3 regions of the Cellulosimicrobium sp. SH8 genome follow, and region 2 is predicted to be linked to each of the others. Evidence: riboswitches for the same ligand, from Rfam matches in the RefSeq annotation. Region 2 holds a riboswitch; each other region holds the start of a gene.
What was found. A riboswitch is a leader RNA that binds a small molecule or an ion and turns the genes downstream of it on or off. The one in region 2 is predicted to bind thiamine pyrophosphate.
Positions count from the first base shown of each region.

Region 1 (10,288 bases), on a different contig from region 2:
GCGGCGTCTGAGCGCACGACCGGTGCGCGAGCGCCTGTGCCATCATGGCTGTCATGAGCAAGCACGGTGGTCGTCGATTTCCCGGGCCCGTCACGGGCCCGCGCGACTGACGCGTGCACCACTCCCGCCTGCGGCGGGACGGACCGGGGCCGGACGGGCGCCCTAGAATGACGGCGACGCGCGCACGAGCGCGCGCACGCGCGCGCCCCGTGCGCCGCGCCCCCGCGGGACGACCTCTGAGCAGATGCCTGCCCGGGCTGTCGCCCGCTCCCGCAGTCCCGCCCTCGCCAGGAAGGCACGCATGTCCAGCCCTGACGCCGACGTCGTCACCCCCGTCACGGGGGACGGCGGCCCGGACACCCCGACCGCTCCCTCCCCGCTCGACGCCGACGCGCTCCAGCACGCGCTCGACGCCGCCCTCGCCGCGATCGCCGGGGCCGGCGACCTCGACGCGCTCAAGCTCGTGCGTACCGAGCACACGGGCGACCGCAGCGCGCTCGCGCTCGCGAACCGCCAGATCGGCTCGCTCGCGCCGGCGGACAAGAAGACCGCCGGCAAGCTCCTCGGCCCGCTCCGCGGTCGCGTGAACCAGGCGCTCGCCGCGCGCCAGGCCGAGCTCGAGGCCGAGCGCGACGAGCGCGTGCTCGTCGAGGAGGCCGTGGACGTCACGCTCCCGGTCGACCGCGTGCCCGCGGGCGCGCGGCACCCGCTGGAGACGCTCCAGGAGCGCGTGGCCGACTTCTTCGTCGGCCTCGGCTGGGAGATCGCCGAAGGACCCGAGGTCGAGGCCGAGTGGTTCAACTTCGACGCGCTGAACTTCGGCGTCGACCACCCGGCGCGGCAGATGCAGGACACGTTCTACGTCGCGGGCCCGGCCGAGGGACCGGACGGTCCGCACGCCCCGTCGAACCTCGTGCTGCGCACGCACACGTCACCCGTGCAGGCGCGTTCGCTCCTGGAGCGCGGCGTGCCGCTGTACGTCGCGTGCCCGGGCAAGACGTTCCGCACCGATGCGCTCGACGCCACGCACACGCCCGTCTTCCACCAGGTCGAGGGCCTGGCGATCGACGAGGGCCTGACGATGGCGAACCTGCTGGGGACGCTCGACGCGTTCGCGCGCGCGATGTTCGGCCCCGAGGCGCGCACGCGCCTGCGACCGAGCTACTTCCCGTTCACCGAGCCGAGCGCCGAGATGGACCTGTGGTTCCCGCAGAAGAAGGGCGGGCCCGGCTGGATCGAGTGGGGCGGCTGCGGCATGGTCAACCCGAACGTGCTGCGGTCCGTCGGGGTCGACCCGGACGTGTACTCGGGCTTCGCGTTCGGCATGGGCATCGAGCGCACGCTCATGCTGCGCCACGGGATCGCGGACATGCACGACATGGTGGAGGGCGACGTGCGCTTCTCCGCCCAGTTCGGAACGGAGATCTGATGCCCTACGTCGCCATCGACTGGTTGGGCGACCACGTCGAGCTGCCCGCGGGGCTCACCGCCGAGCGGCTCGCCGCCGACCTCGTCCGCGTCGGCTTGGAGGAGGAGGCGATCCACGGTGCTGCCGTGACGGGTCCCCTCGTCGTCGGGCGCGTCGTGGAGATGACGCCCGAGCCGCAGAAGAACGGCAAGACGATCAACTGGTGCCTGGTCGACGTCGGCCCGGAGCACAACGTCGCCGAGATCAAGGGCGTCGACCCCGCCGACGTGCCGGCCGGCGGCGCGCGCGGCATCGTGTGCGGCGCGCACAACTTCGCGCCGGGCGACCTCGTCGTCGTCGCGCTGCCGGGCTCCGTCCTGCCCGGGCCGTTCGCCATCGCGAGCCGCAAGACGTACGGGCACGTGTCCGACGGCATGATCTGCTCGCAGCGCGAGCTCGGGCTCGGCGAGGACCACGACGGCATCATCGTGCTGCCGCGGCTCGGGTACGCGGCCGAGGACCTGACCCCGGGGCAGGACGCCGTCGCGCTGCTCGGGCTCGGTGACGAGGTGCTCGAGATCAACGTGACGCCGGACCGCGGGTACGCGTTCTCCTACCGCGGCGTCGCGCGCGAGTTCTCGCACTCGACGGGCGCGCGCTTCACCGACCCCGGCCTGCCGGGCTCGCTGCCGACCCCGCCGCCCGCCGCGACGCCCGACGGCTTCCCCGTCGAGGTGGACGACGCGGCGCCGGTCCACGGCGTCGTCCGGTGCGACCGCTTCGTCACGCGGGTCGTGCGGGGGATCGACCCCGCGGCGCAGACCCCCGCGTGGATGCAGCGCCGGCTCACGGCGTCGGGCATGCGGCCGATCTCGCTCGCGGTCGACGTGACGAACTACGTCATGCTCGACCTGGGCCAGCCGCTGCACGCGTACGACCTCGAGCAGGTCGCGGCGCCGATCGTCGTGCGTCGCGCCGCACCGGGCGAGCGTCTGGTGACTCTCGACGACGCGGACCGAGCGCTCGACCCCGAGGACCTGCTCATCACGGACAGCCCCGAGGGCGCGCGCGCGTCGCGCGTGCTCGGGCTCGCGGGCGTCATGGGCGGGGCCTCCTCGGAGGTCGGTCCGACGACGACGGCCGTGCTCGTCGAGGCCGCGCACTTCGACCCGGTGACGGTCGCGCGCACGTCGCGCCGCCACAAGCTGTCGAGCGAGGCGGCGAAGCGGTTCGAGCGCGGCGTCGACCCGCTGCTGCCCGCGGTCGCGGCGCAGCGCGTGGTCGACCTCCTCGTCGAGCTCGGCGGTGGGACCGCGGACCCGGCCGTGAGCGACCTCGACCGCGTCGCCGCGCCCACCGCGATCCGGCTCCCCGTGGGCGAGGCCGCGCGCCTCGTCGGGGTGCCCTACACGCTGGAGCAGGTCGTCGGGACGCTCGGCGCGATCGGGTGCACGGTCGAGGCGGACGACGTGGACGCCACGGGTGTGCTCGTGGTGACCCCGCCGTCGTGGCGGCCCGACCTCACGGAGCCCGCTGAGCTCGTGGAGGAGGTCGCGCGTCTCGTCGGCTACGACGAGATCCCGTCCCTGCTGCCCGCCGCTCCCGGCGGTCGCGGGCTCACGCGCGAGCAGCGCGTGCGCCGGTCGGTCGCCCGGGCGCTCGCGGAGGACGGGTTCGTCGAGACGCTGAGCTACCCGTTCGTCGGGGACGCGGAGCTCGACGCGCTGCGCCTGCCCGCGGACGACGAGCGCCGCGGGGCGCTGCGCCTGCTCAACCCGCTCGCCGACGACCGGCCGCTGATGCGCACCGACCTCCTGAGCACGCTGTTGGAGACCGCGCGCCGCAACGTCGGCCGCGGGCTGGGCGACGTCGCGCTGTTCGAGGTGGGCCTCGTGACGCACCCGCGGGCGGGAGCGCCCGCAGCGCCCGCGCTGCCGGGCGGCGTCCGGCCGTCCGACGACCAGCTCGCCGCGATCGACGCGTCGCTCCCGGCGCAGCCGCGCCACGTGGCGGGCGTCCTCGTCGGTCGCCGCGTGCGCGCCGGCTGGTGGGGAGCGGGCCGTGCCGCGGACTGGACCGACGCGCTCGCGGCGGCCCGGCTCGTGGTGGAGCGTGCCGGCCTCCACGTGGGCGCCGATGTGTCCGTCGTGGCCGACACGGCGCGCGCCCCGTTCCACCCGGGCCGCTGCGCGCGCCTGGAGCTCGCGGACGGGACCGTGGTCGGGCACGCGGGCGAGCTGCACCCCAAGGTGCTGGAGAACCTCGGCCTGCCCGCGCGCACGGTGGCGTTCGAGGTCGACCTGTCCGCGGTCGTCGCCGCCTCGTCGGACGAGCCCGTGCAGGCGACGCCCGTCTCGGGCTTCCCGGCCGCCAAGGAGGACCTCGCGTTCGTGGTGGACGCCGGCGTGACCGCGCAGGCGCTGCGCGACGCGATCGTCGACGGTGCCGGGGACCTGGTCGAGGACGTCGCGCTGTTCGACGTCTTCACCGGCGAGCAGGTCGGCGCCGGGCGCAAGTCGCTGGCGTTCTCGCTGCGACTGCGCGCCGCCGACCGCACGCTGACGGCGGACGACGTCGCGCGCGTCCGCGAGGGTGCCGTGACGGCCGCGCGCGAGCGCGTGGGCGCGGAGCTGCGGGCGTGAGCGCTGACGACGCGGGCCTGGTGGGCGCGGCGGGCACCGTCGCGCCCGCCCGGACGGCGCTCGTCACCGGCGCGTCGCGCGGCATCGGCCGCGCGATCGCGGTCGGCCTGGCCGCGGCCGGGGTCGACGTCGCGCTCCTCGCGCGCGACGCCGACCGGCTCGCGGGCGTGGCGGACGAGATCGGCGCCCTGACCGACAGCGGTGCGGGGCGCGCGGTCGTGGTCACGGCGGACGTCACGGACGCCGCGGCGGTCGCGGCGGCGGTCGGGGACGTACAGGACGCCCTCGGGAGCGTCGACCTGCTCGTCAACAACGCGGGTCGCGTGGACGCCGAGGTGCCGCTCTGGGAGGCGGACCCCGACGAGTGGTGGGCGATCGTCGAGACCAACGTGCGCGGACCCTTCCTCCTCGCGCGCGCCGTCGTCCCGGGGATGCTCGCGCGCGGGGGTGGCCGCGTCGTCGACCTCAACAGCGGCGCGGGCTCGCACGACATGGACGGTGCGAGCGCGTACAACGCCAGCAAGACGGCGCTCCTGCGGCTCGGCGCGAACCTGCACCGGTCCGGGTTCGCGCGCGGGCTGCGCACCTTCGAGGTCTCGCCGGGGGTCGTGCAGACCGACATGACGGCGTCGATGGTCATGCACGAGGGCCGCACCGAGTGGACCCCGGTGGAGCGTACGGTCGAGATGGTCGTCGCGATCGCGCGCGGCGAGCTCGACGCGTTCTCCGGCGCGTTCGTGCGCGTGACGCACGACTCCCCGGAGTCGTTGCGCGCCGCGGCCGAGGAGGCCCTGGACCGCGGAGACGCCCTGCCCGGCCCCGACGCGCGGCGGCTGCGCGTCACGCGCTGGGGCGCGGACGACCCGATGCCGGGAGAGCTCCCGGCGCGCTGAGGTCCCGTCGGCGCCGGACGCGACCACCCGGGGGCGTCGCGGACCCGCCGCAGCTCGACGAGCGCCGTCCGACCTCTCCGGGTCGGGCGGCGCTCGTGCGCCCAGGGACTGCGGCTCCCAGGGGCCGTGGACGGCGCGTGCGCGGGGGAGATCACCCGGCATCTGGTTGAAACTTCACTCACTCATCGGGGATGCTGTCCTGGACACCTGACCAAGTACCGGGCGGACACCGACGTCGCGGCTCGACGACGCCTGGGAGCGACGGATGACGACGGCACGCCCTGTCCGGCAGTGGAACGGCCTCACCGTTCCCGAGGCCGGTACCTACGCCCTGGACGAGGCGCACAAGCGCATCGGGTTCACCGGGATGCACATGATGGTGTCGCCCGTCCGGGGCGAGTTCACCCGGGCGCGCGCGACGATCCTGGTCGGCGAGGACCCGCTCGCGTCCGCCGTCTCCGCGACCATCGAGACGGCGAGCCTCACGACCCACCACGAGGAGCGCGACGCGCACCTGCGCAGCCCCGACTTCCTCGACGTCGACGCCTACCCGACGATCGAGTTCCGCAGCACGTCGGTCACGTGGCAGGGCGAGCAGCAGGACCAGATCCTCGCGTGGGCGCGGCTGCGGAACCGCTCGCCCGAGCGTGCCGAGCTCGCGCCGGAGCGGGTGCAGCCGCGGGCGGCGCAGGCGGGACGTTTCCTCGTCGACGGGCTGCTCACCGTCCGGGGCGTCACGCACCGGACCACGCTGTCGATGCAGTACGGGGGCGCGCGCCGCGACCCCTACGGCCGGGACATCTTCGGTTTCCACGCCGCGGCCGAGATCGACCGCGAGAGCTTCGGCCTCGTCTGGAACGTGCTCCTCGAGACCGGGGGGTTCCTCGTCGGCAAGAAGATCGGCCTCGAGATCGCGGGGGAGGCGATCCACCAGGCCTGACGTCCGGTCCGTCAGGGTGCGTCGCGCACGACCGCCGCACGGGCGACCCAGACGTGCCACACGCCGCGCACGGGGTGGGCGTGCTCGAAGGCGACACGGTCGCCGTCCTCGTGCGTCACGACGCCGGTGAGCACGACGCGGCGGCCGCGGCGGTCGACGGTCGTCCAGCGGGCGGGGACCGGACGACGCAGCGGCGTCGCGGAGCCCGGCACGGGGCGGCGGGAGGGTCGGTCGTGCGGCATACCCAGGAGGACGCCGTCGCGCACGAGTTCTCGCGCACGAGAACGGGTGAAACCCTCCGGCGCCCAGGACGTAGCATGGCGAGCGACACGGGGTGCCCGCGAGGGCTGAGATGAGACCCGTCGAACCTGCTCTGGCTCGTACCAGCGAAGGGATGTCCGGCGATGACGCTCGCCCTGCCCCAGCACGACCCCGCCTGCCCGCCCGGTCCCGACAGCAGGACCGGTGCCCGCCCCTCGCGTCCGCGCGTCCTCTCGATCGCCGGGACCGACCCGACCGGGGGCGCGGGCATCCAGGCGGACCTCAAGTCCTTCGCCGCGCACGGCGCCTACGGCATGGCCGTCACGACGGCGCTCGTCGCGCAGAACACGCACGGCGTGCGGTCCGTGCACGTCCCCGGACCCGCGTTCCTGCGCGAACAGCTCGACGCGGTGTCCGACGACGTCGAGATCGACGCCGTGAAGATCGGCATGGTGGCCGACGAGGCCAACGCGCGCGAGATCGGGGCGTGGCTCGACGCGCTCGCCACCGCCCGCGCCCGCGTCGGTCTCCCGCGGCCCTGGGTGGTCCTCGATCCCGTCATGGTCGCCACGTCGGGGCACCGCCTGCTCGACGCGGGCGCGGAGCAGGCCGTGCGCGACCTCGCGGCGCGGGCCCACGTCGTCACCCCCAACCTCCCCGAGCTGGCCGTCCTCGCCGGGCAGGACGTCGCCACGACGTGGGACGACGCGCTGCGCCAGGCGACGTCGTACGCGGGGACCAGCCGCGCCGTCGTGCTGCTCAAGGGCGGTCACCTCACGGGCGCGACGTCGCCCGACGCGCTCGTGGTGCCAGGGACGACCCTGGGCACGGCGTCGGTGGTGGCGACGTTCGACGCGGTGCGCGTGGACACGCCGCACACCCACGGCACGGGGTGCTCGCTCTCCGCGGCGCTCGCAGCCCTGCGACCGCAGCGCGACGGCTGGGAGGATGCCGCGCGCGACGCCAAGGAGTGGCTCACGGCCGCGCTGCGGGCCGGTGCCGCGCTGCGGGTCGGGACGGGCCGCGGGCCGGTCGACCATCTGCACGCGACGTCGCCCGTCGCGTCGCACTGAGCGCCGACCCGCGCACGAGCCATCGGCACGTGGGTCAGGCGCGTGCGACGTCCTCCTCAGCCGTCGCGTAGACGCAGTCGTAGCCCGGCGGGGACCAGCGCCACCGCGTGTCGACGTCACGGATCGCGACGCCCTCGGGGCGGTCGGCGACGCACGCGTCCGCCTGCTGGCGGAGGCCGACCGTCACCCAGTACACGGCGAACGCCGCGGTGAGCAGGACGGCGAGGACCGTCACGGCGCGGCGCAGGGCGGGGGAGGGGCCGCCGTCGGACCCGTCCTCCTCGCCCGGCCGCGCGGGCACCCAGTCCCAGCTCACGCGGTGCCCGCGCCCGCGGCCCGTGCCGCTGCGTCAGGGACGAGCAGGACCTTGCCCGTGGTCGCGCGGCCCTCCAGCGCCCGGTGCGCGTCGGCGGCGTCGGCGAGCGGGAACGTGGCGCCGACGCGCACGTGCAGCGTGCCGCCCGCGACCGCGCCCAGCACCTCGGTCGCGCGCTCGACGAGCTCGGCCCGCGTCGCCGTGTGGTCGGCGAGCTTGGGGCGCGTGAGGAAGAGCGACCCGCCCGCGTTGAGGCGCTGCGGGTCGAACGGCGGGACCTGGCCGGACGAGCCCCCGTAGAGCACGAGCGTGCCCCGGCGGTGCAGCGACGCGAGCGACGCGTCGAACGTGTCCTTGCCGACCGAGTCGTACACCGCCGCGACGCCCTCGCCGCCCGTGAGCCCGCGCACGACCTCGGGCAGCTCGGCGGTGAGGTCCGCGAACGCCGTGTACTGGATCGCGTGCTCGGCGCCCGCGCCGTGGGACAGCTCCGCCTTCTCGGGTGTCGAGACCGTCGAGATCACGTGCGCCCCGCGTGCGACGAGCATCTGGGTCAGGAGCAGCCCGACGCCGCCCGCGCCCGCGTGCACGAGCACCCGGTCGCCCGGGCGGACCGGGTACGACGACGTGCACAGGTAGTGCGCGGTGAGGCCCTGGAGCGCGACGGCGGTCGCGTCCTCGAGCGACACGGCGTCGGGGACGTGCAGCGCCTGCGCCGCGTCCACGACGACGAGGTCCGCGTACGACCCCGGCGCCTCGGTCCACACGACGCGGTCGCCGACGGCGAACCCCTCGACGCCGTCGCCCAGCCCGGCGACGACGCCCGCCCCCTCGCTGCCCACGACGTGCGGGTACTCCATCGCGTACACGCCCGAGCGCTTGTACGTGTCGATGAAGTTCACGCCCGCCACGGCGGACCGGACGAGGAGCTGCCCGGGACCCGGCGAGGGGTCGGTCAGCTCGGTGTACTCCAGGACGTCGGGGCCGCCCGCCGCGCGGGCCACGATCGCGTGCATGGCCCCAGCCTAGGGTCGAGCGGCTGCCGGGGCCGCAGCCGGGTCTGCCACGGCGCGGGACGCCGTCCCGAGGGCGGCCGCGTCGTCGCCGACGAGGCGGGGCGGACGCGCGTGCCCGGCCGTCGCGTGCCAGCGCCCGAACCGGCGCTCGACGTGCACCGGGTGGTCGAAGCAGCGCGTGACGTGCTCCGTGACGAGCACGTCCTCCGCGGCTCCCGCGACGACGACGCGGCCGTGCGCGAGCAGGAGCGCGTGGCTGGTCGTGGTCGGCAGCTCCTCGAGGTGGTGCGTCACCAGCACCGAGGCGACGTGCGGCCGGGTCGCGCGCACGGCGTCGAGCGTCTCGAGGAGCTGCTCGCGCGCGGCGACGTCGAGCCCGGTGGACGGTTCGTCGAGCAGCAGGAGGGCGGGATCGGGCAGGAGGGCGCGCGCCACGAGCGCTCGCCCGCGCTCGCCCTGGGAGAGCGTCGGCCAGGGGTCGTGCGCGCGGTGGGCAAGACCGAGGTCGGCGACGAGGCCCCGGGCGAGGTCGACCTCGTCCGGGGTCGGCTGCCAGCGCGGGCGCCAGTCGACGGTCCCCGTGAGACCGGTCAGGGTCACCTCGAGCACGGTCAGCGGCGAGCGCAGGTCGTGACGCGGGTCGACGTGGCCGATGCGGCGGTGCAACGTCTGGATGTCCACGCGGCCCAGGCGCTCGCCGAGCACGTGGACCGTGCCCCGGGTCGGGTGGCGGCGCGCCCCGCAGAGCCCGAGGATCGTGCTCTTGCCCGCCCCGTTCGGGCCGAGCAGCGCCCAGTGCTCGCCCGCCCGGACGACGAGGTCGACGCCGTCGAGGATCGCCCGCCCCTCCCGCACCAGGTCGACGCCGCGCAGGGACAGGACCTCCGCGCTCACCGCTCGCCACCCGCTGCGCCGGCGCCGCGACCGGCGACCTTCGCGTGGACGGCGGCGAGGTGCTTGCGCGCCGCCGCGGACGCGCGGACGGCGTCGCGCTCGCGCACCGCGTCGAGGATCGCCTCGTGCGCGTCCTGGTCGTGCCGGTGCGCCTCGCCCGCACGGTCGAGGTCGACCATCGCGACCATCGCGCGGCGCAGTCGTGGGACGAAGGTCGCGAACAGCTCGCCCAGCACCGCGTTGTGCGCGGCGTCGACGACCGCCCGGTGGAAGACGAGGTCCGCGTCCACGTACTCGGCGGCCGACGACGTCGCCGGGACCTGCCCGCGACGCGCGAGCGCCGTCGTCATCGCCCGGAGGTCGGCGGGGGTGCGGCGTGTGGCGGCGAGGCCCGCGGCCTCCGCCTCGAGCGCGGCGCGCACCTCCAGCACGTCGACGATCTCCCCGCGGCGCAGCACCTCGTCCCAGTCGTCCGCGGTGTCGGTCGACACGACGTACACGCCCGACCCCTGCCGGCTGTCGAGCACGCCGCGCCCCGCGAGCTGGCGGATCGCCTCGCGGACGGTCGAGCGCCCGACGCCGAGCTCGGTCGCGAGCGTCTGCTCGCCGGGCAGCCGGTGGTCGAGGGGCCAGACGCCGGAGCGCACGCGGTCGAGCAGGAGCTCGGCCGCCTGGTCCGCGAGGGGGCGCCGCTGCAGCGCGTTCATGGATTACCTCTCAGGTTGTCTGAGGACTTGTTCGGCGCTAGCGTACCCGGCATGTCCTGGACGGCGCTCCTCCTTCGGCGCCACGGCGGGGTCTGACCGGACCGGCTCCCCGCCGTGGGGAACCGTCGCGCGCCGGTC
Region 1 covers NZ_JAMXMH010000010.1:217,968-228,255, forward strand. The annotation lists gene thpR (RNA 2',3'-cyclic phosphodiesterase) at 1-11, shown strand, start outside; gene pheS (phenylalanine--tRNA ligase subunit alpha) at 302-1,429, shown strand; gene pheT (phenylalanine--tRNA ligase subunit beta) at 1,429-4,050, shown strand; gene NF338_RS15270 (SDR family oxidoreductase) at 4,047-4,943, shown strand; gene NF338_RS15275 (YceI family protein) at 5,209-5,883, shown strand; gene NF338_RS15280 (hypothetical protein) at 5,895-6,095, opposite strand; TPP riboswitch at 6,204-6,295, shown strand; gene thiD (bifunctional hydroxymethylpyrimidine kinase/phosphomethylpyrimidine kinase) at 6,288-7,217, shown strand; gene NF338_RS15290 (hypothetical protein) at 7,252-7,533, opposite strand; gene NF338_RS15295 (quinone oxidoreductase family protein) at 7,530-8,549, opposite strand; gene NF338_RS15300 (ABC transporter ATP-binding protein) at 8,559-9,443, opposite strand; gene NF338_RS15305 (FadR/GntR family transcriptional regulator) at 9,440-10,150, opposite strand.
Region 1: another riboswitch for thiamine pyrophosphate. It lies ahead of thiD (bifunctional hydroxymethylpyrimidine kinase/phosphomethylpyrimidine kinase); the one in region 2 lies ahead of NF338_RS20625 (thiamine ABC transporter substrate binding subunit).

Region 2 (10,288 bases):
GAGCTCGTGCACGACCTCGGCGAGCAGCGCGACCGCGACGAGCGCGGGCCAGTGCCGGGTCAGCAGGCGGCCGGCGTCGGCGAGGACGCGCGCGCCGGAGCGCAGGACCGGGTCCTGGGGGACCGTCGTCCTGCTCGCGGGGCTCTCAGGGGTCGCCGGTGGGGCCGTCACGCGCGCCAGGGTACCGGGGCGTCACCGAACCCGGGGTCGTTCCCCACGTCGTGACGATCGTGAGGAACGACCCCGGGTTCGGGCGGTGGGCCTACGACGCGCGCGACGCGAGGCGGGCGACGACGCGCTTGGCCTCCTTGCCGGCGAACCGGCGCGCGAGGACGCCGACGCCGGCGGCGACGGCGGCGAACGTGACCGCGGAGACGATGCCGACCTCGTCGTCGTCGAGGTCCTTCGGGGCGTCGTGACCGGTGACCTTGGCCCAGATGAACGTGACGAGCTTCTGCGCGGCCCAGCCCGCGGCGAAGGTGAGGGCGACGGTCCCGACCTTCACGGCCAGGGTCTGCTCGGTCTCGGTCGTGTCGGCCACGAGGGGTCCTCCGTGAGTCGGGGCGCCGGTCGGCGCGGGCGTGGTCCCACCGTAGTGCGAACCGTCGGCCCCCGCGCCGCCCGGCGCGCGCCGCACTCGCGGCCCGACGTCGCGAGACGCGAGAAGTGGCCCTCTGGCCGCCCCCGTGGAGGGCCACTTCTCGCCTTTCGTCACCGCCTTCGCGTCGTCGCTCCGGGCTACTCCTGGCTCACCGCGTCGAGCACGGGCAGCCGGGCCGCGCGCGTCGCGGGCCAGGCCGCCGCCACGACCCCGACGACGGCGGCGAGCGCGAGCATCGCCCCGAGCTGTGCCCACGGCACGGCGAGGGTCGTGAAGCCCTCGTCCGCGAGCACCGAGGGCAGCGCGGCGGCGAGGCCCGTCCCCACGACCAGCCCGACGGCCGTCCCGAAGACCGCGACCAGCACGGACTCGATGACGATCGTCGTGGCGAGCTGGGCGCGCCCCAGCCCGACGGCGCGCAGGAGCCCGATCTCGCGCGTCCGCTCGACGACGGACAGGGCCAGTGTGTTGACGATCCCGAGCACCGCGACGAGCACGGACAGGCCGAGCAGGGCGTAGACGATCGCGAGGATCGACTCGACCTGGGACGCGACCTCTCCCGCGAACTCGTCGGCGTCGAGCACGCTCGCCACGACGTACGGTGCGACGGCGTCCGTCACCCCGTCCCGGACGGCCGCGACGTCGGCGCCCGGCTCGACGTCGAGGAACAGCATCTCGGGGGTCGTCGCGCCCACCGCGGCGGCGACGTCCGGCGGCAGGAGCATGTCGACGGAGAACGCGTGGGAGTCGATCACCGCGCCGATGCGGACGTCGTGCGCCGGGAGGTCCGGCCGGGTGGGGTCGGCGATCGTCACGACGTCGCCGAGGGCCCAGCCGTGCTCGTCGAGCGCGTCCGCCATCACGGCGGCCTCCCCGCGGGCGTACGCGTCGAGGTCGCCCTCGACCGCCGTCGTGCGGACCGAGCGGCCGAAGCCCTCGGCGGGGAACCCGACGACGAGCTGCGGCTCATCGTCGACGACCACCTGGCCGTACGTCGTGAGGTCCGCGGACGCGACGCCGGGCACGGCGCGGACGTCGGCCGCGACGCCTTCGGGCAGGTACGGGGTCGCGGACCGGACGACGAGGTCGGCGGCCGTCTCCTCGTCGACGATGCCGGTCACGGACTCGCGTGCCGAGAGCGCGAGGACGGACGTCGTCGACACGAGCGCCATCCCCACGACGAGCGCCCCGGCGGTCGCGGCCGTGCGGCGCGGCTGGCGCGTCACGTTGCCGCGCGCGAGCCCGCCGAGCGGCCGGACCAGCGCGACGAACGGCGCGGCGAGGACCCCGAGCACGGGGCCGACCGCGAGCGGGGAGAGCAGCAGCACGCCCGCGATCACCCCGACCGCGCCGAGGCCGAGGAGCGGTGCCCCGCCGCTCCCGACCGCCGCGGCGCCCACCACGAGCCCGGTGCCTGCGAGCATGGTCAGCGTCCCCGCGACCACCCGGGCGACGCCCGGACCGGCGGGCCGCACGACGTCGGCCCGCATCGCCTCCACGGGCCGGACGAGCGCCGCGTGGCGCGCGGGCAGGGCCGCCGCCACGACGGACACCACGACCCCGACGACGAGCGGGACCACGATCCCGACGGTCGTCACGGGCAGCGACCCGGCGAGCTCCATGCCCACCGCGCCGAGCCCGGCCCGCGCGAGCTCGGCGAGCCCGAACCCGGCCGCGACGCCCAGCACCGCCCCGACGACCCCGACGACCGCGGCCTGCCCCAGCACCGAGGCGAACACCTGGGCGGGCGACGTCCCGACGGCGCGCAGGAGCGCGAGCTCGCGCGTGCGGCGGCGCACGTGCATCGCGAACGTGTTGGTGATGATGAACGTGCCGACGAACAGCGCGAGCGCGGCGAACACGAGCAGGAACGTCGAGACGAAGCCGAGCTGGTCGGCGATGGCGCTGCTCGTCTCGTCGCGCAGCTCCGCGCCCGTCACGGCCTCGGCGTCGCCGGGGAGCGCCCCCGCGACGGCGTCGCGCAGCGTCTCGGGCGAGACGCCGTCGGCGGCGTACAGGGCGATCGACGGCACCATGCCATCCGGCGCGTACGTCATCGCGGCGGTCGTCGTGTCGAGCAGGACGATCGTCGCACCCGCCATCGGCGCGGACAGCGAGAGCTCGCCGACCACGCGCACGGGGTGCACCGCGTCGCCGAGCACGACGTCGGTCGTGTCGCCCACGGCGAGCCCGGACGCCTCGAGCGTCGCGGACTCGAGCGCGACCTCGCTGCCGTTCTCCGGCGCCCGGCCGTCGACCACGCGCGGCCCGGGGTCGCGCGGGTCGTACCCGATCGCCATGCTCGGCGCCTGCGTGCTGAGCACGGCGGTGCCGTCGGCGCCCACGAGGACGGCGGGGCCGCTCACCTCCGCGAGCGCGAGGTCGACGTCGTCCCGCTCGTCGAGCGTGCCGGCCAGGTCGGCCGGGACCAGGCTCCGGGAGCCGCCGAGCTGCGCCGGGTCCTCGAGCGCGGACCCGGCGGCGGACGCGCCGCGCACGTACGCGTCGGCCTGGATCGACGACGCGACGATGCCGTCGAACGTCGACGCGAGCATCGCGCGCAGCGCGAACGTGCCCGTGACGAACGCGACGCCGATCGTCACCGCGAGCACGGACAGCACGAGCTGTGCGCCGTGCGCGCGCACGCCGCGCAGCGCGATCCGGCCCATCATCGGACGGCCGCCGGTTCGGACGCGGCCGGGGCGGCGTGCGCGCCCGTCGGCGCCGCCGGCGTGAGGGCGCCGAGCGTGTCGAGGACGGCCTGCGGCGTGGGGTCGCGCAGCTCGGTCACGAGCCGCCCGTCCGCGAGGAACAGCACGCGGTGCGCGTACGACGCCGCCGTCGGGTCGTGCGTGACCATGGCGACGGACTGGCCGAGGTCGTCCACCGAGGCGCGCAGGAAGCCCAGCACCTCGGCGGCGGCGCGCGAGTCGAGGTTGCCCGTCGGCTCGTCCGCGAACACGACCGCCGGCCGGGACACGAGCGCCCGCGCGCACGCGACGCGCTGCTGCTGCCCGCCCGAGAGCTCCGCCGGGCGGTGCCCGAGCCGCGGGCGCAGGCCGACGGCGTCGACCACGCGGTCGAACCACTCCCGGTCCACGGGCCGGCGCGCGACGGCGAGCGGGAGCACGATGTTCTCCTCCGCCGTGAGCGTCGGCACGAGGTTGAACGACTGGAAGACGAACCCGATGCGCGTGCGCCGCAGCCGCGTCAGGCGCCGCTCGCTCATCGCCGAGACCGTCTCGCCGTCCACGACGACGGTCCCCGCCGTGGGGGAGTCCAGCCCGGCGAGGCAGTGCATGAGGGTCGACTTGCCCGACCCGGACGGGCCCATGATCGCGGTCAGGCGCCCCCGCTCGAGGTCGACGTCGACGCCGTCCAGTGCGCGCACCGTCGCCTCGCCGCGCCCGTAGGTCTTCACGAGGCCCCGCGCGGTGGCGATCACGGGACGCTCCGGCGTGGTCCCGGAGGCTCCTGCGGTTCCCGTGGCGTGCTCCGCGGACGTGACGACGGTCGTCGTCGCACCCGTCGTCCCAGGTCTGCTGCTCATCGGTCCTTCTCCTCCTGCGTCGTCGGCCGGGGATCCCGGACCGGTCGTCTCGACCCTCCCGCGGGGGTGCACCCCCGGGCATCGGGGACCGGCCCGGACCCTTCCCCGGTCGCCGCAGGGCCGCTCTCAGGGTTCTCTCAGGGGGATTCCCGAGGGGCGGCCCGGTGTAGGCTCGAGGTGAACGACAGGGGAGCTCCTGGAGGAGCTGAGAGTGCGGACCACCGCAGACCCTCGAACCTGATCCGGTTAGCACCGGTGGAGGAAGTCGGGAATCTCGATCACCTGCTCGTGCGGTCTCCCGCGCTCGCCCGAGCACGGGCCGTGCGAGCCGGTGGACCCCTCCTGAACGTCCTGGGAGGACACATGCAGCGCACGACCGCCCGCACCCGCCGGGCCTGGTCCCTCGTCACCGGCGCGGGGACGACCCTCGCCCTCCTCGCGCTCGCCGCGTGCGGCAGCGGCGACGACGCCACGTCAGGCTCGGGAGGCGACGACGCGTCGTCGGGCACCGGGGGCACGGTCACCCTGGTCACCCACGACTCCTTCGCCGTGAGCGACGAGGTCCTCGCCGCGTTCGAGGAGCAGAGCGGGCTCACCGTCGAGCAGGTCGCTCCCGGCGACGGCGGCGCGCTCGTCAACCAGCTGATCCTCACGAAGGACTCCCCGCTGGGCGACGTCGTGTTCGGGATCGACAACACGTTCGCGTCGCGCGCGATCGACGAGGGCGTGCTCGACCCGTACACGCCGGCCGACCTCGCGGACTCCGCCGCGCAGTACACGGTGGGGGACGGGGGAGAGCTGACGCCCGTCGACCTCGGCGACGTCTGCGTCAACGTCGACCACACATGGTTCGCCGACGCCGGGATCCCGGAGCCCGTCTCGCTCGAGGACCTCGCGAAGCCGGAGTACGAGGACCTCCTCGTCGTGACCAACCCCGCGACGTCGTCGCCCGGTCTCGCGTTCCTCCTCGCGACCGTCGGCGCGTTCGGCGAGGACGGATGGGAGGACTACTGGACCGACCTGCGCGCCAACGGCGTCAAGGTCGTCGACGGCTGGTCCGACGCCTACTACGTCGACTTCTCCGGCTCCGAGGGCGCCGGGCCGCGCCCGCTCGTGCTGTCGTACTCGACGTCGCCCGCGTTCACGCTCACCGAGGACGGCTCCGCGTCCACGACCGGTGCCCTGCTCGACACGTGCTTCCGCCAGGTGGAGTACGCGGGCGTGCTCGCGAACGCGAAGAACCCCGAGGGCGCGCAGCAGCTCGTCGACTTCCTCGTGAGCGAGGCGTTCCAGGCCGACGTGCCCGGTCAGATGTACATGTACCCCGCCGACGACTCCGTCGCGCTCCCCGACGGCTGGGCCGAGTTCGCCCCGCTCGCCGACGAGCCCTTCGAGGTCGCCCCCGCCGACATCTCGGCGCACCGTGACGAGTGGATCAAGGCATGGACGGCGACGGTCGTCGACTGACCCCCGTGTCGCGAACGACCAGGGTTCTCCTCCGCGAGGTAGAGCCCTGGTCGGCCGAGGTAGAGCCGTGGTGAGGGACCGGGCGGTCCGGCGGGGCGGCGTCGGGCGCGCGGCCCTGTGGGGTCTGGCGGCGGCGGTGCCGTTGGTGTTCCTCGGGGTGTTCTTCGCGTGGCCGGTGGTCACGCTCGTGGCGCGCGGGTTCGTCGGGGACGACGGCGGTCTCGACCTGTCGGGGTTCGCGGAGGTGTTCTCCGAGCCCCGGACGTGGCGCATCCTCGGGCTGACGCTCTGGCAGGCGGTGCTCGGCACGGCGTTCTCGGTGCTGCTCGGCGTGCCCGGGGCGTACGTGCTGTACCGGTGCCGGTTCCCCGGGCGGAGGGTCCTGCGCGCGCTCGTCACCGTGCCGTTCGTGCTCCCGACCGTCGTCGTCGGCGTCGCGTTCCGGTCGCTGCTCGTGCAGGGCGGCCCGCTCGGGTTCCTGCGGCTCGACGAGACGTTCGCGGCGATCGTCGTCGCGCTCGTGTTCTTCAACTACTCGGTCGTCGTCCGCACGGTCGGCGGGCTGTGGGAGCACCTCGACCCGCGCGCCGAGCAGGCGGCGCGGGCGCTCGGCGCGACGCCGTGGCGCGCGTTCCGCACCGTGACCCTCCCGGCGCTGACTCCCGCCATCGCGAGCGCCGCGTCGATCGTCTTCCTCTTCTGCGCGACGGCGTTCGGCGTCGTCCTCGTGCTCGGCGGGATCCGCTACGGGACCATCGAGACGGAGATCTGGATCCAGACCACCCAGTTCCTCGACCTGCGCACCGCGGCGGTGCTCTCGGTCGTGCAGCTCGTGGTCGTCGCTGCGGCGCTCACCGTCGCGAACCGCACGCGGGCGCGGCGCGAGCGAGCTCTGAACCTGTCCTCGTCGGCATCGTCGGCGCACCCGCTGCGGCTGTGGCGCGACGGCCGCCCGACGGGCGACCTCGCGCCCGCGGCGCTCACCGCGGCCGTGGTCGTCGTGCTGGTCGGACTGCCGCTCGGCACGCTCGTCGTGCGCTCGTTCCGCGTCCCGGGCGGCGGCTGGGGGTTCGACAACTACGCGAACCTCGGCACGACGGGCGGGCGCAACGCGCTGTCCGTCACCGTGTGGGAGGCGGCGGGCAACTCGCTGCGCACGGCGGCGCTCGCGACCGTGCTGGCGGTGGTGATCGGCGGTCTCGTGGCGCTCGTCGTGTCGCGGCGCCCGCGCTCGCGCGGGGGCCGTCGCGCGATCTCCGTGCTGGACTCGGTGTTCATGCTCCCGCTGGGGGTGTCTGCGGTGACCGTCGGCTTCGGGTTCCTCCTCACGCTCGACCGGCCGCTCGGCCTCGACGTCGACCTGCGCACGTCGGGACTCCTGGTGCCGATCGCACAGGCGGTCGTCGCGATCCCGCTCGTCGTGCGGACGGTCCTGCCGACGCTGCGCGCGATCGACCCGCGCCTGCGCGAGGCTGCGGCGACGCTCGGCGCCGCCCCCGGGCGCGTGTTCCGCACGGTCGACGGGCCGATCGCCGCACGGTCGCTCGGCCTCGCGGTCGGGTTCGCGTTCGCCGTCTCGCTCGGGGAGTTCGGCGCGACGTCGTTCCTCGCCCGCCCGGACAGCGCCACGCTGCCCGTCGTGATCTTCCGGCTCATCGGGCGTCCCGGGGCCGAGAACTACGGCATGGCGCTCGCGGCGAGCGTCGTGCTCGCGCTGCTCACCGCGACCGTGATGCTGCTCGCCGAGCGGTTGCGCGGCGACCGACCCGGAGGAGAGTTCTGATGGTGCAGACCGACCCCGCCCCGGCGCGCGCGGGCGCGCCGGAGCCCTCGCGCACCGACGCGGCGCCCGACGCCGTGCCCGCCTCGGTGCCCGCCGCGGTGCCCGCCTCGGTGCCCGACCAAGTGCCCGCGGAGGGTGCCGGGCTCGCGGTGCGCGACGTCGTCGTGCGCTACGACGGGGGCGCACGCACGGACCCCGGCACGACGGCGGTCGCGGGCGTCACGCTCGACGTCGCGCCTGGCGAAGTGCTCGCCCTGCTCGGGCCGAGCGGGTGCGGCAAGTCGAGCCTGCTGCGCGCGGTCGCGGGGCTCGAGCCGGTCGCGTCGGGGTCCGTGGCGTGGGACGGCCGCGACCTCACGGGCGTCCCCGTGCACCGCCGCGGGTTCGGCCTCATGTTCCAGGAGGGCCAGCTCTTCCCGCACCGCGACGTCGCGGGGAACGTCGCCTACGGGATCGCGGGCCTGACCCGCGCCGCGCGCGACGCACGCGTGACCGAGCTGCTCGACGTCGTCGGGCTGGCCGGGTACGAGCGGCGCGCCGTCGCGACGCTCAGCGGGGGAGAGCGCCAGCGGGTCGCGCTCGCGCGGTCGCTCGCTCCGCGGCCCCGGCTGCTCCTGCTCGACGAGCCGCTGTCCGCGCTCGACCGCGGGCTGCGCGAGCGCCTCGCGCTCGACCTGCGCGAGGCGCTGCGGGCCACCGGCACGACGGCGGTCTTCGTCACCCACGACCACGACGAGGCGTTCACCGTCGCCGACCGCGTGGCCGTCATGGACGCCGGCCGGCCCCTCCAGGTCGCGCCGCCCGAGGGCCTGTGGCGCGCCCCCGCCTCACGCCGCGTCGCGGAGTTCCTCGGCTACCAGGCGTTCGTCCCCGCCGAGCTGTCAGCAGCAGGTCGCTCCCTGGACCGACGAGGCGCCGACAACTCTGCGTACGACGGCTCGGACGAGCTGCTCGCGATCGGGCCGCGCGGGCTGCGCGTGGTCGGCATGTCGGGTGCGTCCGACGCCCAGGGCGGCTCGGCGTCGTCGGGCCCTGGCACGTGGGTCGCGACGGTCGTGGGCAGCGTGTTCCGGCGGGGTGCGGTCGAGATCACGGTCGACGTCGTCCTCCCCGGCACCGACCCCGGCGCACCGGCCCGCCTCGTGGCGCTCGCCGGCACCGGCGGATCGGGCGGCGTCGACGAGGGGCCCGAGCCCGGTGCCCGGGTGCACGTCGCGCCCGACCCGGCGGGCTGCGCCGTCGTCCCGGGCTGACGCCCTCGCGGACGGCGCTCGCCGTCGTGCGACGGGCGAGAGAGCGGCAGCCGTCCTAGCGTCGAGTGATGAGCGACGACGTGACGGCGGGGACGCATCCCCCGGAGAAGACCGGCGGCAAGGCCGCGAAGATCCTCTACCGCCCCGTGGGGCTCGCCAGCTCGATCGTGGGCGGGCTCGTGGCGGGGCAGGTGTTCAAGCAGGTCTACAAGCGCGTGACCCCGGGGCACCGGAGCGACGCGCCCAAGCCGCTCGAGTCCGAGTACCGGCTCCGCGAGATCCTCGTCGCGGCGCTGATCCAGGGCGCGATCTTCGCCGCGGTGAAGGCGCTCATCGACCGCGGCGGCGCCCGGGCGTTCGAGCGCTGGACGGGGGAGTGGCCGGGCGACTGACCGTCAGTCGAGGCCGGCGGCGTGGACGAGCAGCGCGACCTGCGTCCGGTTCTCCAGTCCGAGCTTGAGCAGCACGTTCGACACGTGGGCCTTGACCGTCGGGACGCTGAGGAACAGGGCCGCCGCGATCTCGGCGTTCGCCGCGCCGCGGCCCAGCTCGACCGCGACGTCGCGCTCCCGGCCGGTGAGCGCGTCGAGCGCCGCGCGGGCACGGTCGCGCTCGCCGCCCGCGTCCGCGACCGACGTCATGAGGCGCCGCGCGATCTCCGGCGAGAGCACCGGCTCGCCCGCCGCCGCCGCGCGGACCGCCGACACGATCCGCTCGGGCGGCATGTCCTTGAGCAGGTAGCCCGACGCCCCGGCGTGCAGGGCGCCGACCACCTCCTCGTCGCTGTCGAACGTCGTGAGCACGACGACGGCGGGTGCGGCCGCCCGCGCCCGCACCCGCCGCGTGGCCTCGATCCCGTCGACCCGGGGCATGCGCAGGTCCATGAGCACGACGTCGGTCGGGTGCGCGTCGAGCACGGCCGTGACCTCGGCCCCGTCCGCGGCCTCGCCGACCACCTCGATGCCGTGCGCGCCGTCGAGCATGAGCCGCAGGCCGGCGCGGACGAGCGCGTCGTCGTCGACGATCACGAGCCGGGTCCGTGGCACGCCGCGCGCGTCCCCTCCGTCGTCGTGCCGCCCGTTCCCGCGCGCATCGGCGGCGCGTCCACCCTGGTCGCTCACGCGTCCCACGGTAGCCGGACATCGAGGACGAACCCGTCGTCCCGCGCCCCGGCGTCGAGGGTCCCGCCGAGCAGGTCGACGCGCTCGCGCAGCCCGACGAGCCCGGTGCCGGTGCCATCTTCGACGGACCCTCCCACGGCCCCTCCCACGGCGCCGCCGACCGCGACGAGGCGCGGGCCGCCGTCGGACACGGTGACGCGCACCTCGCCCGCCCGGGCCGCGACCCGCAGGGCGACGGGGCTGCCCGGCGCGTGCCGGCGGGCGTTCGTCAGCCCCTCCTGCGCGACGCGGTAGGCCGCGACCTCGACGGTCCGCGGCACGTCCACGGACCCCGATCGCTCGTAGGTGACGTCGCCGCCCGCCTCGCGCGCCTCGGCGACGAGGCGGTCGACGTCGTCGAGCGTGGGCTGGGGTGCGGGGGCGCCCCCGTCGACGTCGTCGGGGTCGGCGCGCAGCACCCGCACGACGTCGCGCAGGTCGCCGAGCGCGGAGCTCACCCCGGCCCGGACGAGG
Region 2 covers NZ_JAMXMH010000017.1:20,448-30,735, forward strand. The annotation lists gene NF338_RS20605 (hypothetical protein) at 1-171, opposite strand, end outside; gene NF338_RS20610 (DUF4235 domain-containing protein) at 263-541, opposite strand; gene NF338_RS20615 (ABC transporter permease) at 739-3,270, opposite strand; gene NF338_RS20620 (ABC transporter ATP-binding protein) at 3,270-4,151, opposite strand; TPP riboswitch at 4,328-4,432, shown strand; gene NF338_RS20625 (thiamine ABC transporter substrate binding subunit) at 4,515-5,618, shown strand; gene NF338_RS20630 (ABC transporter permease) at 5,686-7,401, shown strand; gene NF338_RS20635 (ABC transporter ATP-binding protein) at 7,401-8,654, shown strand; gene NF338_RS20640 (DUF4235 domain-containing protein) at 8,723-9,046, shown strand; gene NF338_RS20645 (response regulator transcription factor) at 9,050-9,682, opposite strand; gene NF338_RS20650 (sensor histidine kinase) at 9,772-10,288, opposite strand, start outside.

Region 3 (10,288 bases), on a different contig from region 2:
TCGCGTCGCGCAGGCCCTCCCGCTCGGCGTCGGACAGGTTCTTGGCGACCGGGCCGGCGAGCGTCCCGTCCTCCTGGAACGTGACGTACGCGAGCCCGCGGGCGCCGCGCTGCTTGGCCCACTCCTGCCACGCGTCGAACTGGCGGCGCGGCTGCGACGCCCCGCCTGCCATGACGACGGCGCCCACGTACTCGGCCTGGAACACGCGGAACGGCGTGTCCTTGAAGTAGTCCGTGAGCTCGACGAGCGGGTTGCCGAAGCGCAGGTCCGGCTTGTCCGACCCGTACAGGCGCATCGCGTCGTGGAACGTCATCCGCGGGATCGGGGTCGGGATCGTGTACCCGATCAGCTCCCACAGCGCGACGAGGATCTTCTCGGCGAGCGCGATGACGTCGTCCTGCTCGACGAAGCTCATCTCGACGTCGAGCTGCGTGAACTCGGGCTGGCGGTCGGCGCGGAAGTCCTCGTCGCGGTAGCAGCGCGCGATCTGGTAGTAGCGCTCCATGCCCGCGACCATGAGGAGCTGCTTGAAGAGCTGCGGCGACTGCGGCAGCGCGTACCAGGACCCGGGCGCGAGGCGCGCCGGCACGAGGAAGTCGCGCGCCCCCTCGGGCGTCGAGCGCGTGAGGGTCGGCGTCTCGATCTCGACGAACTCCTCCGCGTCGAGCACGCGGCGCGCCGCCTGGTTGACCTTGGCGCGCAGGCGCAGCGCGTGCGCGGGCGCGGGGCGGCGCAGGTCGAGGTAGCGGTGCTTGAGGCGCGCCTCCTCGCCGATCGTCTCGGTGTCCGCGAGCGCCGTGGAGACCTGGAACGGCAGCGCCTCGGACGTGTTGAGCACGACGACGTCGCTCGCGACGACCTCGATCTCGCCCGTGGGCAGGGCCGCGTTCTCGTTGCCGTCGGGACGGCGCGAGACCTCGCCGGTGACCTGGAGGACGAACTCGTTGCGCAGCGGGTGCGCGACGGCCTCGTCGCGGATGACGACCTGGGCGATGCCGGAGGCGTCGCGCAGGTCGATGAAGGCGACGCCGCCGTGATCGCGCCGACGGTCGACCCAGCCCGTGAGGGTGACGGTCTGACCGGTGTGCTCGGCCCGCAGTGAGCCGGCCGTTCGGGTGCGCAGCACGGAGGGTTCCTTCCAGGTGGGCGGTGGGGGTCCGCGCTCCCGAGGGGTGCGCGTCCGCACGAGTCTAGTGGGCCGCGTGCGGGCCGTCTGCCGGGTCGTGCGCCGAATAGTGTTGTCGCCGCCGTGCCCGCGCGTCTCCTGCTGCGGGAGGGTCCGTCCGCTGCGGCCGTCCCCGGGGGACTCACGTCCGTGCGAACGAAGGAGACGAATCCGATGCGACCGACCCAGGACGTGCCCGTCGAGGTGGTCCTCGCCGCGCGCTCCGGCGACCCGGAGGCGCTCGACCGCCTCGTCGCGCAGTCGCTGCCGCTGGTCTACAACGTCGTCGGGCGCGCTCTCGACGGGCACCCGGACACCGACGACGTGGTCCAGGAGTCGGTCCTGCGGGTGGTGCGCGGGCTCGGCTCGCTCGAGCGCCCGCAGTCGTTCCGCTCGTGGCTGCTCGCGATCACGGTGCGACAGGTGCGGGACTGGATGCGTCGACGTCGGGTCGACCGCGAGCGCCATGCGGACCTGTCGGCGGCTGAGCTCGCGGTGGACCCGGCGACGGACTTCGTCGCGACGACGATCGACCGGCTGTTCCTCGACGGGGAGCGACGGGTCCTCGCGCGGGCGACGCGCTGGCTGGACCCGCGCGACCGGGACGTGCTCGCGCTGTGGTGGCTCGAGTCGACCGGCGAGCTGACGCGGGCCGAGCTCGCCGAGTCCCTCGGCGTCGAGCGCCGGCACGCTGCGGTGCGCGTCCAACGGATGCGTGAGCGTCTCGCGACGGGGCGCGCGATCGTCGTGGCGCTCGACCGCACCCCGCCGTGCGCGGGACTCGCGGACGTCGCGCGGCGCTGGGACGGGCTCCCGAGCCCGCTGTGGCGCAAGCGGATGGCGCGGCACGTGCTGGACTGTCCGCGCTGCGGCGGCCTCGAGGCGCGGTCGCCCGAGCGGCTGCTCGCCGGTCTCCCGCTCCTCGTGCCGCCGGCAGCCCTCGCGGGCGAGGCCTCCCGTCTCGCCGCCGAGGGGCTCGCGGGTGCACCGACGATCGAGGGGCTCGCGGGAGGCTCGGCGACCGAGATGCTCCCCGTCACGCACCCGCAGACCCGGACCGGTCGACTCTCCTGGGTGCGCTCGCCCTTGCGGACCGCGCTCGGCACGGGCGCCGCTGTGGCGGCTGTCGGGGTCGTCGCGGTGCTCGCCCTCGGGGGCGGCCCCGCGCCGCCGGTCGCGGCGCCGGTCCCGACGGCGGTCACGGCGACCACGACGCCGCCGCGCGAGGCAGCGCCCGACCCGTCTCCCGAGCCCGCCGAGACGCCGGTCGAGCCTCCGACCGTCGAGCCGGCACCGGCCTCGTCCGAGGCGCCGTCGTCGGCCCCGGGCGAGGTCTCGGGCGCCGCGGCGGACCCCGGCCCGGCCGCGCCGCCGTCGGGCAAGAAGGGGGCGGCCGTGTGGGCGTTCGACGACGCCGCCGCGGCGCTGACCGCCTCGGGGGCGGCCTGGTACTACACCTGGGGCACCGACCCCGGGCCGGGAGCCGCGTCGGGGGTGGAGTTCGTCCCGATGATCTGGGGCCGCGACCACGTGACGGACGAGAACCTCGCGCGCGCCGCGGCCCAGGGACGCTACCTGCTCGGGTTCAACGAACCGGACCTCGCCGGGCAGGCCGAGATGAGCGTCGAGGAGGCGCTCGCGCTGTGGCCGCGGCTCGAGGCCACGGGACAGGTGCTCGGCAGCCCCGCGGTCGCGTGGGGAGGCGACGCGCCCGACGGGTGGCTCGACCGCTTCCTGCGCGGCGCCGACGAGCGCGGGTACCGCGTCGACTTCGTGACGCTGCACTGGTACGGCGGCGACTTCGACGCCTCGCGGGCGACCGACCAGCTCCGGCGGTACCTCGAGGCGGTCCACGCGCGGTACGGCAAGCCGATCTGGCTCACCGAGGTGGCGCTCATCGACTTCTCCCAGGGCGTGCGGCACGCGAGCGAGGACGAGCAGGCGGAGTTCCTCGCGCAGGCGGCACGGATGCTCGCCGGGCTCGACTACGTCCACCGGTACGCGTGGTTCGGGCTGCCCGCCGAGGACGGTCCGCTGCGCTCCGGGCTCTACGGTCCGGGCGGTGTCGCGACCCCGGTCGGCAGGGCGTTCGAGGCCGCGCCCTGACGTCGGCGCTCGTCGAACCGGTCGCGGTTCCGCGCGGAGATAGGGTCGTGCGGTATCCCTACCGCACCGTACGAGGAGGCCTCCCGTGGCCCGCACCATCGCCACCAACCGCAGGGTCGAGCGCCAGGAGCTCGAGGAGTTCCTGCGGTCCCGGCACGACGGCGTCCTCGTCACGACGCGCGCCGACGGGCGGCCGCAGCTCAGCCCGGTGACGTACGGGGTCGACGACGCGGGCCGGGTCGTCGTGTCGACGTACCCGGAGCGCGCGAAGGCGGTCAACGCACGCCGCGACCCGCGCGCGTCGCTGCTCTCGCTGGGCGAGCGCTTCTCCGACCCGTGGGTCCAGGTCGACGGCGACGCCGAGGTGATCGACCTTCCGGAGTCCGTCGAGCCGCTCGTCGACTACTACCGCTCCATCAGCGGTGAGCACCCGGACTGGGACGAGTACCGCGCGGCGATGGTCACGCAGGGCAAGTCGCTCGTGCGCCTGACGATCACGCGCTGGGGCCCGGTCGCTACCGGCGGCTTCCCGGCGCGTCTCGCCGAGGGCTGACAAGCTCGTCGAGCAGCCATCGCGTCCCGACGTCGACCGCGAACCACGTGGACGGGCGCTCGGGGTCCAGCGTCGACCACGCCACGGCGGCGTGCACGACGCACTCCTCCCCGGCGTCCAGCCCGGGCAGCCGCCACCGCACCCCACGCGCGCCTTCGAGCACCCGAGACGAGGGCAGGCGGGGGTCCTCGCACCCCAGCTCGGGCACCGGTGCCTCCCGCGCCCACCGTCGTGGGAACAGGTCGCCGGAGTACGCCCGCCGCCACAGGGCGTCGTCGTCCTCTCCGCCGATCGTCAGCTCCGTCATGCCGTCGTCCATCGACACCGCGCAGAGGTCCTGGCCCTCGTCGGGAGCCGCCTCGCACCGGGACGGGACCCGGTCCACCCCGACACCGACGCCGAAGGCAGGAAGGTTCCGGTGCGCCCTCACCGTCCAGACGACTCCCCAAGCCGCGATCAGGGGTGGGTAGCCCTCCGGGACCGACCCGTCGAAGGTGCCGTGGACGACGTCGACCTCAGCGTCCTCACCGACGACACGGACGCGGCGAGCACCCGAGGGCAGCGGCCCCGGCTCCGCGCGCACCTCGCCGCGAGGCAGCCCGACGCCGCGGGACCGGACGGTCCCGAAGGGGGTCGCCGCCGTCGGCATCCAGGACGGCGACCGGCCGCCGGGCTCGTCGCGCGGACTGTCGCTCGGGTGCCTCATCGCACGAGCGTAAGGTGCGTCGCGTGACTGTGACCGACCCGGTGACCCTGTGCGTCCTGCTGTGGCCGACCGAGGGCAACGCCGACCTGCTGAGCCGGTACGAGGACGACGTCCTTGCACTGGTCCCCGTGCACGGTGGACGCGTCCTGTCGCGCGTGCGGGCGCTGCCCGGTCAGGACGCGGCGCTGCCGACCGAGGTCCAGGTCATCGAGATGCCGGACGACGACGCGCTCGCCGCATACCTGGCCGACCCCGCGCGCAGGGCGCTGGCGGACGTCCGCGACCGGGCGGTGGCCCGGACGGACATCGTCCGGGTCGGCGCGGTGGGCACCGAACAGTCGGTCTGACGCCGCGACGGCCGCTTCGCGCAGGCGTCAGAACAGGACCTGCTCGACTCCCCCACCGACGACGTCGAGCCCACCTCCGTCGACCGGCATGCCCGCGAGCGCCCCGTCGTGCCCACGGCGGGCCCCCGGCTCGTGGGCGACCCGTGCGAGGCTTCCCGTCGGGTAGACGCCGTCGGTCGGCGGGTCGAGGTCGTGCACCGCGGTGCCGAGGCCCCCGAGCTCGCCCCGGCGGTACCGCCCCTCGACGCCGGCGGGACCGCGGTGTCCGGACACCGCGAAGCCGCGCGCCTCGAGCATCGGGCGCACGCGGTCCCACAGCCACGACCGGTACGCCTTCGAGGCGTACGCGCCACGGGCGTAGACCCGCTCGTAGCCGGGGACGAGCTGCGGGTGCTCGCGCGCGAGCCAGCCCAGGTACCACTCGCGCGTTCCGGGCTTGAGGTGCAGGGGCAGCACGGTGACCCCCGTAGCCCCGGCGTCCTGCACCGCGTCGAGCAGGTCGGTCAGCGCGCGCGTGGAGTCGGTGAGCCACGGCAGCACGGGCGCGACCATGACACCGCACGGCAGGCCCGCCTCGCGGACCGCGCGGATCAGGTCGAGGCGGGCACGCGGCGACGGTGTCCCGGGTTCGACGCTCGCCTGGAGCGCCGGGTCGAGCAGCGCGAGCGAGACGCCGATCCCGACCTCGACGCGCGACGCGGCGTCGACGAGCAGCGGCAGGTCGCGGCGCAGGAGCGTGCCCTTGGTGAGGACCGACAGGGGTGTGCCGGAGCCCGCGAGCGCGTCGATGATGCCCGGCATGAGGCGGTAGCGCCCCTCGGCCCGCTGGTAGGGGTCCGTGTTCGTGCCGAGCGCGACGGGCTCGCGGCTCCACGACGCGCGGGCGAGCTCGGCGCGCAGCACCTCGTCGACGTTCACCTTGACCACGACCTCGCGGTCGAAGTCCTCGCCCGCGTCGAGGTCGAGGTACTGGTGGGTGGGCCGGGCGAAGCAGTTGTGGCTCACGACCCCGGCGGCGACGAAGTCCCGCGTCCCGGTCGTGATGTCGACGAGCTCGGTCTCCTCCCCCGGCCCGTCGAGCGCCTCGAGCGAGTCGACGCGCAGCGCCTCGTCGCCCGTGACGTCGCGGCCCTCGAGCGCGACCCGCCCGTCCGCGAGCGCGGCCGCCCCCGGGCCGACGAGGGCGTCGCCCAGCGCCAGGTGGGCGCGGCGACCGGCCCCGCCGACGACGTGTCGCCAGCCCCGTTCGGTGAGGAACCGGTGGTCGCCGCTCGCGACGAGGCGCGTGCCGTCCGCGAGGGTCACTCGGTACGCGCGCTTGCGCGTGGTCCAACGGTCGAGCACGCGCGTGCGCACGTAGCGCCGGTAGGCGCCGTGCGGTGCGGTCCCCACGATCTCGTCGCCGACGCGCAGCTCCCCGATCGGCCGCTGCGTGCCGTCGGCGAGCAGCACCGGCGTCGACGGCGCGAGGCAGTAGGAGCAGGCGTGGCTGCAGCCGCGGTACGGGTTGACCGTCCAGCGGAACGGCATGCGCGACATCGCCGGGACCTTCGACAGCGCGCTCTTGGCCGTCACCTCGTGGAACGTGATGCCCGCGAAGTCGGGCGTGCGCACGCTGCGCACGAGGCCCGCCCGCTCCAGCCCCGGGAGAGCGCCGTCGTCCGCGCCAAGCGCCTGTCCGTCCCACCTCACCCGCACATTCGAACAGGTGTTCGATTCGACGTCAAGCCCCGGGGACGGCCGCCCGCACGACGCCTACCCCGCGTCCCCTGCGACCCACGGCTTGAGCAGGGACAGGTTCGCGAGCGGCACGTGGTGCCCGATCCGGGGGTGGTCCAGCGCCACCCCGACGACGCCGGCCGCACCGAAGGAGGCGAGGTAGTCGATCGCGGCCGGCACCGGGACCCCGAGGAGCGGCACGGCGTCGCCCTCTGCGGCGAGCCCGAGGGCCAGCGCGGCCTCCTTCGCGCGGCCGGCGCTGCTGTAGAGGCAGATCATCGGCCCCTGGGCGGCGGCCACCGCGTACGGGCGGGGCCGGTCCTCGGGGCCGCGCGCGATGAAGAACCAGGTGTCGAGCCGGGCCGCCTGCCGCCAGAGGGCGATCTGCGCCGTCGTGTCTCCGGCGGGCGCCGACCGGACGGCCTCGTCGAGGCGGTCGAGCTCCGTGACCGCCGCAGGGTCGTTGTCCGTGGTCATCCCGCCACGCTCTCACGCCCCGGCGACGCATCCCGCTGGCTGAGACGCCGGGATTGTCCGGGCCGCGCCGAGGGCCTAGGGTCGGGCCGAACGCCCCCGGGGAGCGCACGAGCGCTGAGAGTGCAGGCCGGACACCCGTCCCTCCTGCAGACCCGTGGAACCTGATCTGGTTCGTACCAGCGAAGGGAGCAGGGCCGACGTCACCGTCCCCTGCGCGCTCGTGCCCGTGCGCCCGCGCCCGGCCGTGCGCGCAGGCCGGCGGTGGCGCGCCGTCGTGCACCCCTCGCCCCGGGGGCCCGACGGAGGGAACCCGCATGGCCGAGCCCCGCACCACCCCGCAGCAGGCGACTCCGAGCGCCGCCGCCGTACCCACCGACCAGCCGCCGAACGGGCGCCTCGCGCGGCGTCGCGGGCTGACGCTGCACGAGACGGTGCTGATCGCCGTCCTGGGCGTGGTCTTCGGGTTCGTGTACTGGGCGTTCGTCCAGCTCTGGGCCCCGCTCCAGCTCGCGATGGGCCCCCTCGCGGACCTCGCCGCGAACGTCCTCGCGGGCGCGTGGATCGTCGTCGGTCCCCTGGCCACGTACATCGTGCGCAAGCCGGGGGTCGGCATCCTCGCCGAGACCCTCGCCGCGCTCGTCGAGGTCGTCTTCCTCACCTCCCCCGCGGGGCCGCTGCTGCTCGTCGTGGGCCTGGTCCAGGGCGTCGGTGCCGAGCTGCCGTTCGCGCTCACGAGGTACCGCCGGTTCGGCTGGTGGGTGTTCGTCGCGTCCGGCGTGAGCGCCGCGCTCGTCACGTTCGCCTTCAACGCCGTGCGCTTCGGCTGGCTCGGGCAGGACTACGCGATGCTCCGGCTCGGGGTCCAGGTCGTGTCGTGCGTCGTGCTGTGCGGCCTCGCGGCCCGCCTCCTCGGCGACGCGCTCGCCCGCACAGGCGCCCTCGACGCGTTCGCGATCGGCGCGGCCCGCCGTGGCTGAGCACGCTGTCACGGGCACGCCCGACGCCGTCGCCCCCGACGCGGTCGCAGCCGACGGCCTGACCGTGCGCCTCGGGCACCACGGCGCCCGCGTGCTCGACGGCGTCGACGTCACCGTCCCCGCCGGGACGAGCCTGCTGGTCCTCGGCCCGTCGGGGTGCGGCAAGTCGACCTTCCTGCGCGCGCTCGTCGGCGTCGTCCCGCACACGCTCCCGGGTACCGTCGCGGGCCGGCTGCGGGTGACCGGGCTCGACCCGCGCGAGGTGCCGCCGCCCGCACTCGCCGCGCGCGTGGGCCTCGTCCAGCAGCGGCCCGGTGACCAGCTCTGCCTGGCGCGCGTGGACGAGGAGCTGCGGTTCGCGCTCGAGAACCGCGGCGCCGACCCCCGCACCATGGACGCCCGCGCGACCGCGGCGCTCACCGCCGTCGGGGCCGCGCACCTGCACGACCGCCCGACCCACGCGCTGTCGGGCGGTGAGGCGCAGCGCGTCGCCGTCGCCGCGGCGCTCGTCGCCGACCCGGAGCTCGTCGTCCTCGACGAGCCCACCGCGCTGCTGGACCCCGCCTCCGCCCACGACGTCGGGGCGCTCGTCACCGGCCTCGCGCGCCGCCCCGGGCCCGACGACGGTCACGACGCGGCGCCGCGGCACCGCTCGGTCGTGCTCGTCGAGCACCGCCTGGACGACCTGGGCGCGCTGCCGGACACGGTCCTGGTGCTCGGCCGCGAGGGTCGGGTCGTCGCGCACGGCCCCACCGACCGCGTCCTGCGCGAGCACGCGCGCGACCTCGCCGACCGGGGGTGCTGGCTGCCGCTCGCGGTCCGTCTCGAACAAGCCGGCGCCCCGGGACCGATCGGCTCCCCCGAGACCGACGACTGGCTGGTCCACCTCGCGCGGTCGTCGCCGGCGCGCCCGGGGACCTCGGACCGGCCCCCGGCCGCGACCCCGGGCGGTGCAGCGCGCCCGGTCGCGCTCCGGGCTCGTGACCTCGCCGTCCACCGCGGCGGACTCCGCGCGGGGCGGTCCCGGCACGTCGGCCCGGCCGTCGTGCGCGGCGTGGACCTCGACGTCCGCGCGGGCGAGCTGCTCGCCGTCGTCGGGCCCAACGGGGGCGGCAAGTCGACGCTCCTGCGCGGCCTGGCCGGGCTCGAGCGCACCACGGGCGACGTCGCGACCGCGACCGGCGAGCCGGCCACGATGGTGTTCCAGGACCCCGAGCACCAGCTCGTGGCCCGCACGGTGCGCGAGGAGGTCGCCTGGTCGGCCCGGCTCGCGCGGCTCGCCGACGTCGACGCGCGCGTCGACCGGGCGCTCGCCGCGTACGGGCTCGAGCATCTCGCCGACGCGAACCCGTACCGGCTCTCGGGCGGCGAGCAGCGGCGCCTGTCCCTGGCGACCGCGACCGTCCTCGACCCGCCGGTCCTCCTCGCCGACGAGCCCACCTTCGGGCTGGACCGGGCCCAGACCGCAGCGGCCGCCCGCGTGCTGCGGGAGCGCGCCGACGCGGGCGGTGCGGTGGTCGTCGTCTCGCACGACCTGTCGCTCGTCGCGGCCGTCGCCGACCGGGTCGCCGTGGTCGTGGACGGCGCGCTCGCCACGGTCGCCGAGCCGTCGACCGTGCTCGCCGACGACGCGCTGTGCGCGCTCGCGGGCCTGCGCCGGCCCCCGCTGCTCGACTGGTGGGCACGCGTGGGCCGCGGTCGCGGCGTCGACCCGGGCGTGCTCGTCCGCGCGCTCGACACCGCGTGCGACGCCGGGTACGAGGTCGCGGCCCGCAACGCCCCGGGCACCGGGCCCGTGAGCGCACCGACGCCCGCCGCGACCGTCCCCGCGGAGGTGATCCCGTGACCGCACCCCGCCCGACGGTCCTCGAACGGTGGAACCCCACGGTGAAGCTCGCGACGGTGCTCGTCCTGTCGACGGCCGCGCTGCTCGTCACCGACCCGGCGACCCCGGCGATCGGCTGGGTGCTCACCGTCGCCGCGCTGCTGGTGCTCGGCCGGGTGCCCGGCCGCACGCTCGCGCTCGGCCACGTCCCCTTCGTGGTGTTCGCGACGAGCCTGCTCGTCGTCAACGTCGTCACCCGGCCCGGCGGCGACGCCCTCCCGCTGGGTCCGCTCACCGTCGGCGCGGACGGGCTGACGATCGGCGCGGCGCTCGCGGTGCGCACGCTGTTCGTGGGCGCGCTGTCCCTCGCGCTCGTCCTCACGACCGACCCCGTCCGCCTCATGACGAGCCTG
Region 3 covers NZ_JAMXMH010000005.1:153,200-163,487, reverse strand. The annotation lists gene aspS (aspartate--tRNA ligase) at 1-1,126, opposite strand, end outside; gene NF338_RS08860 (sigma-70 family RNA polymerase sigma factor) at 1,340-3,271, shown strand; gene NF338_RS08855 (PPOX class F420-dependent oxidoreductase) at 3,357-3,824, shown strand; gene NF338_RS08850 (hypothetical protein) at 3,787-4,530, opposite strand; gene NF338_RS08845 (DUF1330 domain-containing protein) at 4,554-4,877, shown strand; gene NF338_RS08840 (Rv2578c family radical SAM protein) at 4,905-6,569, opposite strand; gene NF338_RS08835 (hypothetical protein) at 6,633-7,073, opposite strand; TPP riboswitch at 7,161-7,280, shown strand; gene NF338_RS08830 (ECF transporter S component) at 7,388-8,050, shown strand; gene NF338_RS08825 (ABC transporter ATP-binding protein) at 8,043-9,896, shown strand; gene NF338_RS08820 (energy-coupling factor transporter transmembrane component T family protein) at 9,893-10,288, shown strand, end outside.
Region 3: another riboswitch for thiamine pyrophosphate. It lies ahead of NF338_RS08830 (ECF transporter S component); the one in region 2 lies ahead of NF338_RS20625 (thiamine ABC transporter substrate binding subunit).